2 regions of the Lactiplantibacillus paraxiangfangensis genome follow, and region 2 is predicted to be linked to the other one. Evidence: a T-box and tRNA genes for the amino acid it is inferred to sense, from the RefSeq annotation. Region 2 holds a T-box; the other holds one or more tRNA genes.

Region 1 (5,381 bases), on a different contig from region 2:
CTTCAGCAGCCCGGTCCATAACATGGACAATGGCAGTTGCTAAAGTACGTGCAATGATAGTTAATAGTAAACCGGCAACGGCTAAAGGAACGGCAATCGCAATGGCGGAAGCAACTCCGGCACGGCCTTGGCCACCTAAAACTAAAATAATTGCAGATGCAACAGCGGCTAAAGCAGCATCGGGTGCAACAGCGGCACCGATGTTAGCCCAACCTAAGGCGATCATTTGTAGTGAACCACCTAAGATCATGCATGGTACTAATTGGCCGGTTACTAAACCGATTAACGTACATGCAATAACTGGTTGATGGAAATGGAATTCATCCAAAATACCTTCCATACCAGCTAAAAATGAGACCAGTACGACTAGAATCACTTGAATAAAATTCAAAGTCATGATTTAATCCTCCATTTTTCTTCTGATAATCTATTTTTGTTCGTTCAACATGTTTTGTGCTTTTTTCAAGATGTTATCCATGTTGTCCTTACCATCAGTTGGGACTTTACGAACGTCAAATTCAACGCCGTCAGCTTCCAATTTCTTGTAAGTATCGATATCTTCTTGGCTGAAAGCCAAAACCTTGTTTGGTTGAACTTTACCAACTGAGTGAGCCATTGACCCGATGTTCAAGGTCTTAATTGGAACCCCACCCTCGATAGCAGTCAAAGCATCTTCTGGTGTTTCAAATAACAGTAAGGCTTTTTGACCACCAAAATGCTTGTCATCCTTAGCAATCTTAATCATTTGTTTGATTGGGATAACGTGTGCTTTGATCCCAGCAGGTGCAGCCTGCTTGATCATGCTAGAACGTAATTCGTCCTTAGCAACGTTATCTGAAACAACGATAATCCGCGTTGGATTGATAGTCTTGCTCCAGGCAGTGGCAACTTGCCCATGCAATAACCGTGAGTCGATCCGTGCCAACCCGTATTCGAGTGAGCCAGGACGACCCGTATTGTTTGCGCTAGGAGCGGCGGCTGCCTTTTCTTCCTTAGGCGCTAAGGCTTCTGGACGAACTTTAACCCCGTCCTTAGCCGTTTCAATGATGTGGGTTGCAATTTCGTGAGCCGAGTTCATCGAAAGCCGTGAAGCGTAGGCTTCGATTAACATTGGCAAGTTCAAACCAGCAACAATCGCCCATGTGTCCTTATGTGCTTCGAACAGTCCGTTGACTTGGTTAAACGGAGTTCCGCCCCAAAGGTCAACTAAGAATAAGACTTGGTCTTGATCGTCGAAAGAAGCAATGGCTTTTTCCAACTTAGCCTTGATGTCATCAGGACCTTCGCTAGGCATCAACGTAACCGGTTGAACGTTTTCTTGTTCGCCGAAAATCATTGAACCAGATTGAAAAATGCCTTTAGCGAATTCGCCATGACTAGCAATGATAATGCTTACCATCCTTGTACCTCCTATTTTTCGTTACAGTCATAATAAAACGAATAAATAATATCTAAATAGCCCGTAACGGTTTTGTTTAATACTGAAAGCGCAATCTTTTTTGCCCTCACTAATATATATGCAACTTCCGTGCCAAAATACACTAAAAACAAATTACCGTTATTTCGGCCTTTTAGACTGATACACAGCTGTGATACAGTATTAGTTTGTTCAATTTGTGTATCAAATAGCGTGTTTTTAATACTAACTTACGAAACACTGTACTTTCTTAACCTTTTTTTGCTGATTCACTTAATAACTAAGTGCCCGCCGGCCATTTTGTTGCCAAATTGTTTCAAAATCCTGATTACTGATTGTTTCTCGCCTTCCAGTCCATGGATCATTATAAAATAATTGGTGTGTTTGATAGCCAGTCATCGTTACCGTATGACTCGCAAAGCCATCTAATCCAGTCACCCACACCACCACTGGATGGCGCTTAGCCAGTTGTGCTTTTAGTTGGGGTAAGCTCATTCCACTTAGGTTGACTGCCGTGGGAAGATATTGTCGCACGGTTGCCAGTAATCCTTGAGGATAAACGTAGAGCCCCACCCCCATACTGCTGGTTGGCTCACCAACAAACCCACTGTTCGGGTTCGAGCTGCGCGGAATAGCAGCCGCAAATCTCATTTTGTCGATTTTAACGCCCGCATATTGTAGCATCATGGTCGTCGCCGTCATCTCACACCCCGTTGGCAACTCTGGTAATTGACTGATTAGGGGAACTGCTAATCGGATTGTTGCCGGGGCCACGGGTTTTAAATCACTGGCTAAGACCCAGCCACTTTGTTTAGCGCCGTTACTAATATAGTAGTAACGTTGCTTTTTACCGTTGCGGACAATGTCAGCCTGTTTTGAACGGGTCCAAACTGTTTGGGGGTGCCGTTTTAAATGAAGGTTTACTCGTAATTGGGCCCGGTGTCCCCGTTGCACCGTTAAATGATAGGCTAGACCGTTTAAATTATTGGCGCGGTACGTTTGCTTTGAAACGACCTGAATCCCCGTGATTGGATAAGTCGTCGCCGCTTGAACTGGTTGACTGGCCTGCCAACCAAGACCTAAACCAATGAGGCCGGCCAAGATTCCGCCGCATCTGTTCAATATTTCAACCCACTTTCTTTTCAAGGTATTTAAGCAGTTTTATTATAAGGCTGGAAATAGTGGGATAAAAGCAAAAAATCCGCTAATTTTAATCAACGGATCAGGGCCATATATGACGCCATAATGATAAACGCAAAAAAGTAGCCGATACATCAACGTTTGCACGTCTCAATACCGGCTACTTTTGTTATTCGTTAGTGCGGCCAAGAAGATTCGAACTTCCACCGAGTTGCCCCGACAAGATCCTTAATCTTGCGCGTCTGCCAATTCCGCCATGGCCGCATCATAACTCACAAAAAACATCATACCAAAATTTTGTGAGTCTGACAAGTCTAATTCAAGATTTTTGAACTTTTAAACCGGCTGCATCTACCGGTAACAGGTGATATTGCCCCGTCAACGCCGGATTAGGTTGTAATTCCTGTTGTAGCTCGTTTAACTGTCCGTAATCACCCAGCGTGACAATCGTTGGGCCAGCACCACTCAAATACGTGCCCATGATACCTAGCTGATGCGCCGTCTTGCGAATCGTTGCTAACGCCGGCACCAACTTAGCCCGGTACTGTTCGTGGAATTGATCCGCTTCAAGTAACGGCAACGCCACTTCCCAATTCTGGGTCGCTAAGGCCGCAACTAAGGTGTTTGCCACGCTACTACCCGCAATGGCCTGTTTGAACGGTAAGTTTGCTGGCAAAGCCTCACGACTCGCTGACGTCAGCAACTCTTCGTTAGGTACGTAGACGCTAGCAAAAAGGTTCGGTAATGGCAGTTTGACCGCATGCACCTGTTGTTCGACCGCCGTTGAAACGACTAAGCCACCAAAAATTGCGGGCGCCACGTTATCTGGATGCCCCTCTAGCTGGGTCGCTACGACCAATAATTCATCTAGTGACCGCTGCTGACCGCTCAACTCGTTAGCTAAAGCTAAGCCCGCGACGATGGCCGTCGAACTGCTTCCTAATCCCCGGGCTAGCGGGATTTTTGAATCCACTTGTAAATGTTGGGGCTTTAAATCGGGCGCCAAAGTCAGCGCCGTTTTAATAATTAAATTCCGTTCGTCCGTTGGCACTTCATCACCAAACGGATGATCAATCTGCCAATGATCACTGGGTTGCAAGACTTGCAAAGTTAATTGCATGTCTAACGCAAGCCCAATCGAATCAAAACCTGGTCCTAAGTTTGCTGAAGTTGCAGGGACTGAAATTGTTAACATGTGCTCACCTACTCATTCTTCAAAACTTTATAGCTGGCCAACAGACGCATATTGTCCTGTTCACCAATCGCCGACGTAATCTCGGCCAACTGTTGATCATTCATGGCATGGGTAATAATGACGACCCGTGCGTTACCATCGCTTAACTGGTTTTGAATGATCCGGCTAAACGAAACTTCCGCCTTAGTCATAATCGCAGTCAACTTCATCATCATCCCGGGAACATCACGCATCTTTAACGCGATAAAGTGTGGGTACACGACGTCTTCGGGCGCGGCCAACACGGTTTCTTGCCGATACGAATTAAACGTATTCCCAGTCGTGTTCAACGCGATATTCTTGGCAACGGTCGTAATGTCACTTAAAACACTGTTCGCCGTTGGCAGTTCACCGGCACCTGGACCGTAGAACATCGTATCCCCCACGGCCGTCCCCGTGACCATGACGGCGTTATTTTCATTTTGAACCGTTGCTAAGGGATGGTGGTCAGAAACGAGGACGGGACCGACCGAAACGGCAATCCGGTCATCGATTTCTTCCGCAATTCCCAACAATTTAATGGTGTATCCTAATTGGTTCGCTTCCCGAATGTCTTCGGGACTAATGTTGGTAATCCCTTGAACGTGGACGTGATCCATGGATAAACTCATCCCAAAAGCAAATTGCGTCAAAATAATCATCTTATAGGCCGCATCCAGTCCTTCAACGTCGTTCGTCGGATCCGTTTCAGCAAATCCTAAGTCCTGTGCCGAGCTCAACGCCTGCTCATAGGACCAATTTTTGGTCAGCATTTGCGTCATGATGTAGTTGGTTGTCCCGTTGACGATCCCCATCACCCGTTGGATCTTATCCGCTGCAAAACTGTTGTCGATGGTCCGTAAAATAGGAATCCCGCCGGCAACGCTGGCTTCGTAAAAGAGGTCGCGGTGGTTTTCACGCGCAATCTGGACGAGTTCCCGACCATACTGGGCAATTAAATCCTTATTGGCCGTAACCACGTGTTTACCAGCTTGAAGCGCCCGGGTAATGTATTCCTTCGCCGGGTGAATCGAGCCCATCACTTCAACCATAATCTGAATGGACGGGTCAGATATCAACGTATCAATTTGGTCGGTCAACTGGACATCCCCTAAATCGACTTGTTCGTGCTTTTTTAAGTTGTGGACAACCACACAAGCAAGTTCCAGCTGACGGCCGGTGATTTCTGAGATCTTTTCTTGGTGCGCTTGTAACATTTTTACAACGCCGGTACCAACTGTGCCCAGTCCGACAATCCCAATTTTAATCGTTTCCATGCTAAACCCTCCATTATTTTTAATAGTTAAGCTCATTCTATCGAAAGCCCAGCCGTTAAGCAATCCTTTTCAGACTAATTTGATTGGCCCCCGACACCGTCCACACGTGTAACGCGTCAAGTCCATTCGCCGTTTACGCCGATACACTTGTCCACAATTTTGACAGACATACGTGTACCGGTACGCTTGTTTCGCTGGATGCTTAGGCGCTGGCGCATAGCGCGACCCGCCAACCTGAGCCAGTAATTGCTTAAAGTCAGTATCCCGGTGCCGATATCCCCGGCGAGCTAAGTGCAAATGATAGTGACACAGTTCGTGCTTGATCACACCAATC
Region 2 (5,381 bases):
GAGCGCTTATTTTAGTTGGGACTATCTTTTTTGAATGGCAATCAGGTACGGTGGGGTGTGGATCTGATTGAGAAAGCCGTACTGTAAGACTTGGAATTGGTGTTGATCGAGTTCAGTCACGTGTTGCATCAACTGGTTGGCTTCGTTTTGACCGCCGGGGTGACCGGTGTAAACGAGCAAAATGATTAAACCATTGGTCGCCAGACGCCCTTCTAGTGCCTTAACTGCGGTCAACGTGGTCGAGGCTCGGGTGACCACCGATTTGTCACCTCCAGGCAAGTAGCCGAGGTTAAAAATGGCACATTTGACCTTGGCTTCTGCGGGGAGCACTTTGGCCAAGTTTTCGTGACCCGTGTGAGTCAAGGTGACTTGATGCGTCAGCTTTTCCGTAGCGAGTGCGCTGGTAGTAGCTTTGATGGCTGCGGCTTGAATATCGAACCCGTAAACGTGGCCACTGGGACCAACGAGTTTAGCTAAGTAAGTGGTGTCATGGCCGTTGCCAACGGTGGCATCGACAGCGATGTCGCCCGGATTAACGGTTTGGTTGATTAGTGTATGACTATAGTTTAGAGCAGAACTGAGTTGGATAGTGAATCCCTCCCAAAAAATGAACTAAGTTACGACGAGTGCCGCTTAAAGTGAAAGTTACCGGTCCGGTGTCCGGTGGTTAGGCGGGTGCTAACGTACAGGAGCAGGCTCCCGAGTACGGCGCCACCTAATACGTCACTAGGATAGTGGACGCCCACGATGACACGGCTGACGAGCATCAATCCGATTAGTAAGAGCCCTAATCCCAATAACCAGCGTTTTAACGTTGGATTTTGGATTAGATCATAGGCTAAGACGAGTAGGCTACCGATTAAAACCGTGGTGGTCGTTGCGTGACCGCTTGGAAAGCTGAACCCACCGATGTTAGTTAAACGCCACGCGGTTGGCCGTGGGCGTTGGATAATTTGTTTAATAAAATAATTACCGTAAGCTGCGAGCAGTCCCGCGTTGATAACAAAGAAGACGGCGCCCTTGCTTTGTCTAAAAATAACTAACAAAAGGGTCACAATCACGATAATAATGGTCATACTATGGGGATTGCCGAACAGGGTGTAAGTCAGCATAGCGGACTGAAACCAAGCGGGTGTGTGGTGCAGGCTAAGGGCGACGCCGCGGTCAAAGTGGTGGATCCAAGTGGCTTGTGACCAGACCGCAAAGACCCAGTAGAGCCAGAGGGCGAATAGGCCCAGCATCGCAGTATCGCGGCGGTGCCAATATTTCGTCATTCAGTTACCTCCGATAAAAAAATTTCTTCGCCTATTATAGCATTCTTTATAATCTTTTTAATCTTGGAACCTATGAAAGTTCTGGTTTTTGATGGTTAGACGCTTGAAAAAAGGGGGCGGGTTTGCTACCATGAGAACAATAACTTTACGACTCCGAGAAGGATTAGTAAGTTGGTGTGTTTTGCAGAAACTCCGTGGTCGTTGCAAACGGGGATTCACACTGGCTGAACTCACCTTCGAGTCTTCCGACTGAAAGCAATAGTAGGTACGGACGTGGTTTCGCGTTAAGAAAATCAAGAGGCCACGGCAACGTGGAATCATAGGTGGTACCGCGGAATCATTTTCGTCCTATAAGCTTAAGTGGCTGATAGGGCGTTTTTTTATGCAGTACTGCCGCACATTCAACCGGACCATTTCAGTCACAGTCGCAATGCTAGCTTACATACAGCAGCAAGAAAGGGGCACTATTATGGCATACAACCATAAGGTCATTGAACGTAAATGGCAGCATTATTGGAAAGAAAACAAGACTTTTAAGGCAATGGATAACACGGATAAGAAAAAATATTACGCGTTAGACATGTTCCCATACCCATCAGGCCAAGGCTTGCACGTGGGACATCCCGAGGGTTACACCGCTACCGACATTATGTCGCGTTTCAAGCGGATGGAAGGGTACAACGTTTTGCATCCAATGGGCTGGGATGCGTTTGGCTTGCCAGCTGAACAATATGCCATGAAGACGGGGCATAACCCGAAAGACTTTACGGCTAAAAATATTAAAAACTTCAAGCGTCAAATTCGCTCGTTAGGTTTTTCATATGATTGGGACCGTGAAGTGAACACGACGGACCCAAGCTACTACAAGTGGACCCAGTGGATCTTCGAACAATTATACAAAAAGGACTTAGCTTACGAATCAGAAACGCTCGTTAACTGGGCGCCTGACATGATGGGCGGTACCGTGGTCTCCAACGAAGAAGTTATCGATGGTAAGACGGAACGGGGCGGCTACGACGTTTACCGGGTCCCAATGAAACAGTGGAGCCTTAAAATTACGGCTTACGCTGACCGTTTAATCGATGATTTGGACGACATTGATTGGCCAGAAAACATCAAGGAACAACAACGTAATTGGATTGGCCGCTCAGTTGGGGGCTCAATTCAGTTCCAAGTTGCCGACCATGACGATACTAAGATTGAAGTTTTCTCAACCCGCCCAGATACGTTATTTGGCGCTAGCTACTTAGTCTTAGCACCTGAACACGACTTGGTTGAATCCTTAACGACGCCTGAACAAGCCGACGCAATCAAAGCTTATAAAGCAAAGATTGCTAGCAAGTCAGACCTTGAACGGACTGATTTGAACAAGGATAAGACCGGGGTCTTCACTGGAAGTTACGGGATCAACCCGGTTAACGGTGAAAAGCTGCCAATCTGGATTGCGGATTACGTCTTAGCTTCATACGGGACGGGGGCCATTATGGCCGTTCCAGCCCACGACGAACGTGACTTTGAATTTGCACAAAAATTTGATTTGCCAATCCATCCCGTCATCGCTGGGGACAATGATTATGACCAACAACCTTACACGGGTGATGGCGAACATATCAACTCCGGTTTCGTGGACGGTCTCGACAAGCAGGCCGCAATCGATAAGATGATCGACTGGTTAGAAGCCCACAAATGTGGTGAAAAGAAGGTCAACTACCGCTTACGGGACTGGATCTTCTCACGTCAACGTTACTGGGGTGAACCAATTCCAATTATTCATTGGGAAGACGGCGAAATGACCTTAGTACCAGAAGACGAATTACCATTACGTTTACCAGCAACCAAGAACTTAGAACCATCTGGGACTGGTGAAAGCCCATTAGCCAACATTGACGATTGGGTTAACGTTGTCGATAAAAATGGCCGTAAAGGGAAACGTGAAACGAACACCATGCCACAATGGGCTGGGAGTTCGTGGTACTTCCTGCGTTACGTTGATCCGCACAACCCTGACGCCTTGGCAGACTATGACAAGCTGAAGTACTGGTCACCAGTTGACTTGTACGTTGGTGGTGCTGAACACGCCGTCTTACATTTGCTCTATGCTCGTTTCTGGCACAAGTTCCTGTACGACCTCGGCGTCGTTCCAACAAAGGAACCTTTCCAGAAGTTGGTTAACCAAGGGATGATCTTGGGTAAGAACCACGAAAAGATGTCCAAGTCACGCGGTAACGTTGTGAACCCCGATGAAATCGTGGAACAATATGGTGCCGATACGTTACGGTTATACGAAATGTTCATGGGACCATTGGAAGCATCCATTCCGTGGAGCACTGAAGGCTTGCACGGGGCTAACAAGTGGATCGAACGGGTTTGGCGACTCATCATTGATGAAAATAACCGGGTCCGCGACCGGGTTACGACGATTAACGATGGCAAGTTGACGAAAGTCTATAACGAAACCGTTAAAAAGGTGACGGAAGACTACGAAAACATGCGCTTTAACATCGCCATTTCACAAATGATGGTCTTCGTTAACGAAGCTTATAAAGTTGATGACTTGCCAGTCGTTTACATCGAAGGCTTTGTTAAGATGCTATCCCCAATCGCACCACACGTTGCCGAAGAACTTTGGTCATTGTTAGGTCATGACAACACCATTACTTATGCAACTTGGCCAACGTACGACGAATCCAAGTTAGTTGAAGATACGGTTCAAATCGTGCTTCAAGTTAACGGTAAGGTTCGTTCACACGCAACGGTTGCTAAGGATATGAGTAAAGACGACCTTGAAGCGTTAGCTTTAGCTGACGAAAAGGTCAAAGAGTTTACGGACGGTAAAACGGTTCGCAAAGTCATTGCCATTCCTGGTAAATTGGTTAACATTGTTGCCAACTAATACGCGCAATTAAAACTAAGGAATCCCCACTAAATCACCAGTTCAGCTGATGATTTGGTGGGGATTTCTTGTTGGCATAAAAAGCTATTCCGGTCGTCACTGATGACATGCGGTCGTGGGACCGGTTCAAGCCTGAGAAACGTCTTGAACCTCGCCCGGAACACTTGCAAAATGCGCAAGTATCCCGGACCGTCCGTGGTGTAAAGGTCGGCAAAAAAGCGCCACCCCAACACCACCTTCACGACCGATGTCATCAGTGACGATCTCCGATTACTCGACAGTAATAACAATAGTAAATCTGATTTGCCTAACGGAGCGACTAACAAGGCCCGCACGTCATTATAACGACGTGCGGGCCTAACTGTTAAAGATTAAAGTGAAAACCCTCCGAATGAAATTGAGAGTGAAATTAAACCTGTGCCGATGAAGTAGTTACGAATATTAGTATCATCGTATTTACCGGCTTGAACATCCTTTTGAATTTGATTATAAAATTTAATCAGTACAACTGGCACGTCGTGGTGTGCAACGTAACGTTGTGAAATGGCGTGTGACAAGTCAGAAACGACCTTGCCAAAATCTTCGTCGCGGTTTAAGCGACTAGCAGTGTCCAACAAGACCTTCTGGAGTGCTGGATTCTTTTTAACATCTGCGTCTTCATACAGTTTGCTTAGTTGTGAGATAAAAGCGTTCAATTGTTCGTCGTCCATCGTGTTTTCCCCCCATAATTGGTGATCTAAATTTAGTCTATACCCATTGACGTTGAAAAGGCAAACTAGGTCTTAATGTCAAACCAATTTTGAATTGGCATGACTTTAAGTTGTAAATTCAATTTCACTAAGTATGATTAAGGTTCAGTAAAGCTCGGCGATAAGTTGGGATTTAAATTGCAACTTCACGGCATTTCATCTAAAATAGTTAAGATTGAACTAAGAAAGTAGGTACGAACATGTCTGAGGAATCGAAAGCTCATCAGCCGCAAAATGCACACGTTAATTCCGAAGCTGAAGCACACCAAAAAATGGTGCGTGGGTCGGCTTGGATGACGGCCGGTAGCGTCTTTTCACGGGTACTCGGGGCCATTTACATTATTCCATGGGTACTTTGGCTGGGCAGTAACTCGACCCAGGGGAATGCGTTGTACGCTAAGGGTTACAATATTTATAGCTTCTTCCTGTTAGTCGCAATTGGTGGGATTCCATCCGCCATTTCAA

Evidence for each region. A T-box is a leader RNA that pairs with one kind of tRNA and senses whether it is charged. The one in region 2 lies ahead of leuS (leucine--tRNA ligase), so its partner is inferred to be a tRNA-Leu.
Region 1: it has a tRNA-Leu gene. The T-box ahead of leuS (leucine--tRNA ligase) is inferred to sense a tRNA for this amino acid. The anticodon was not compared.

What each region holds. Positions count from the first base shown of each region.
Region 1 is NZ_BTPW01000011.1:16,557-21,937, reverse strand. Features, by position in the region: gene AAA939_RS07235 (PTS mannose/fructose/sorbose transporter subunit IIC) at 1-397, opposite strand, end outside; gene AAA939_RS07230 (mannose/fructose/sorbose PTS transporter subunit IIA) at 428-1,399, opposite strand; gene AAA939_RS07225 (C39 family peptidase) at 1,691-2,539, opposite strand; tRNA gene AAA939_RS07220 (tRNA-Leu) at 2,738-2,821, opposite strand; gene thrB (homoserine kinase) at 2,877-3,752, opposite strand; gene AAA939_RS07210 (homoserine dehydrogenase) at 3,761-5,047, opposite strand; gene AAA939_RS07205 (SprT family protein) at 5,117-5,381, opposite strand, start outside.
Region 2 is NZ_BTPW01000009.1:60,750-66,130, forward strand. Features, by position in the region: gene mnmM (tRNA 5-(aminomethyl)-2-thiouridylate-methyltransferase MnmM) at 22-609, opposite strand; gene AAA939_RS06370 (phosphatase PAP2 family protein) at 618-1,274, opposite strand; T-box leader at 1,419-1,628, shown strand; gene leuS (leucine--tRNA ligase) at 1,744-4,167, shown strand; gene AAA939_RS06380 (bacteriocin immunity protein) at 4,539-4,877, opposite strand; gene AAA939_RS06385 (putative polysaccharide biosynthesis protein) at 5,117-5,381, shown strand, end outside.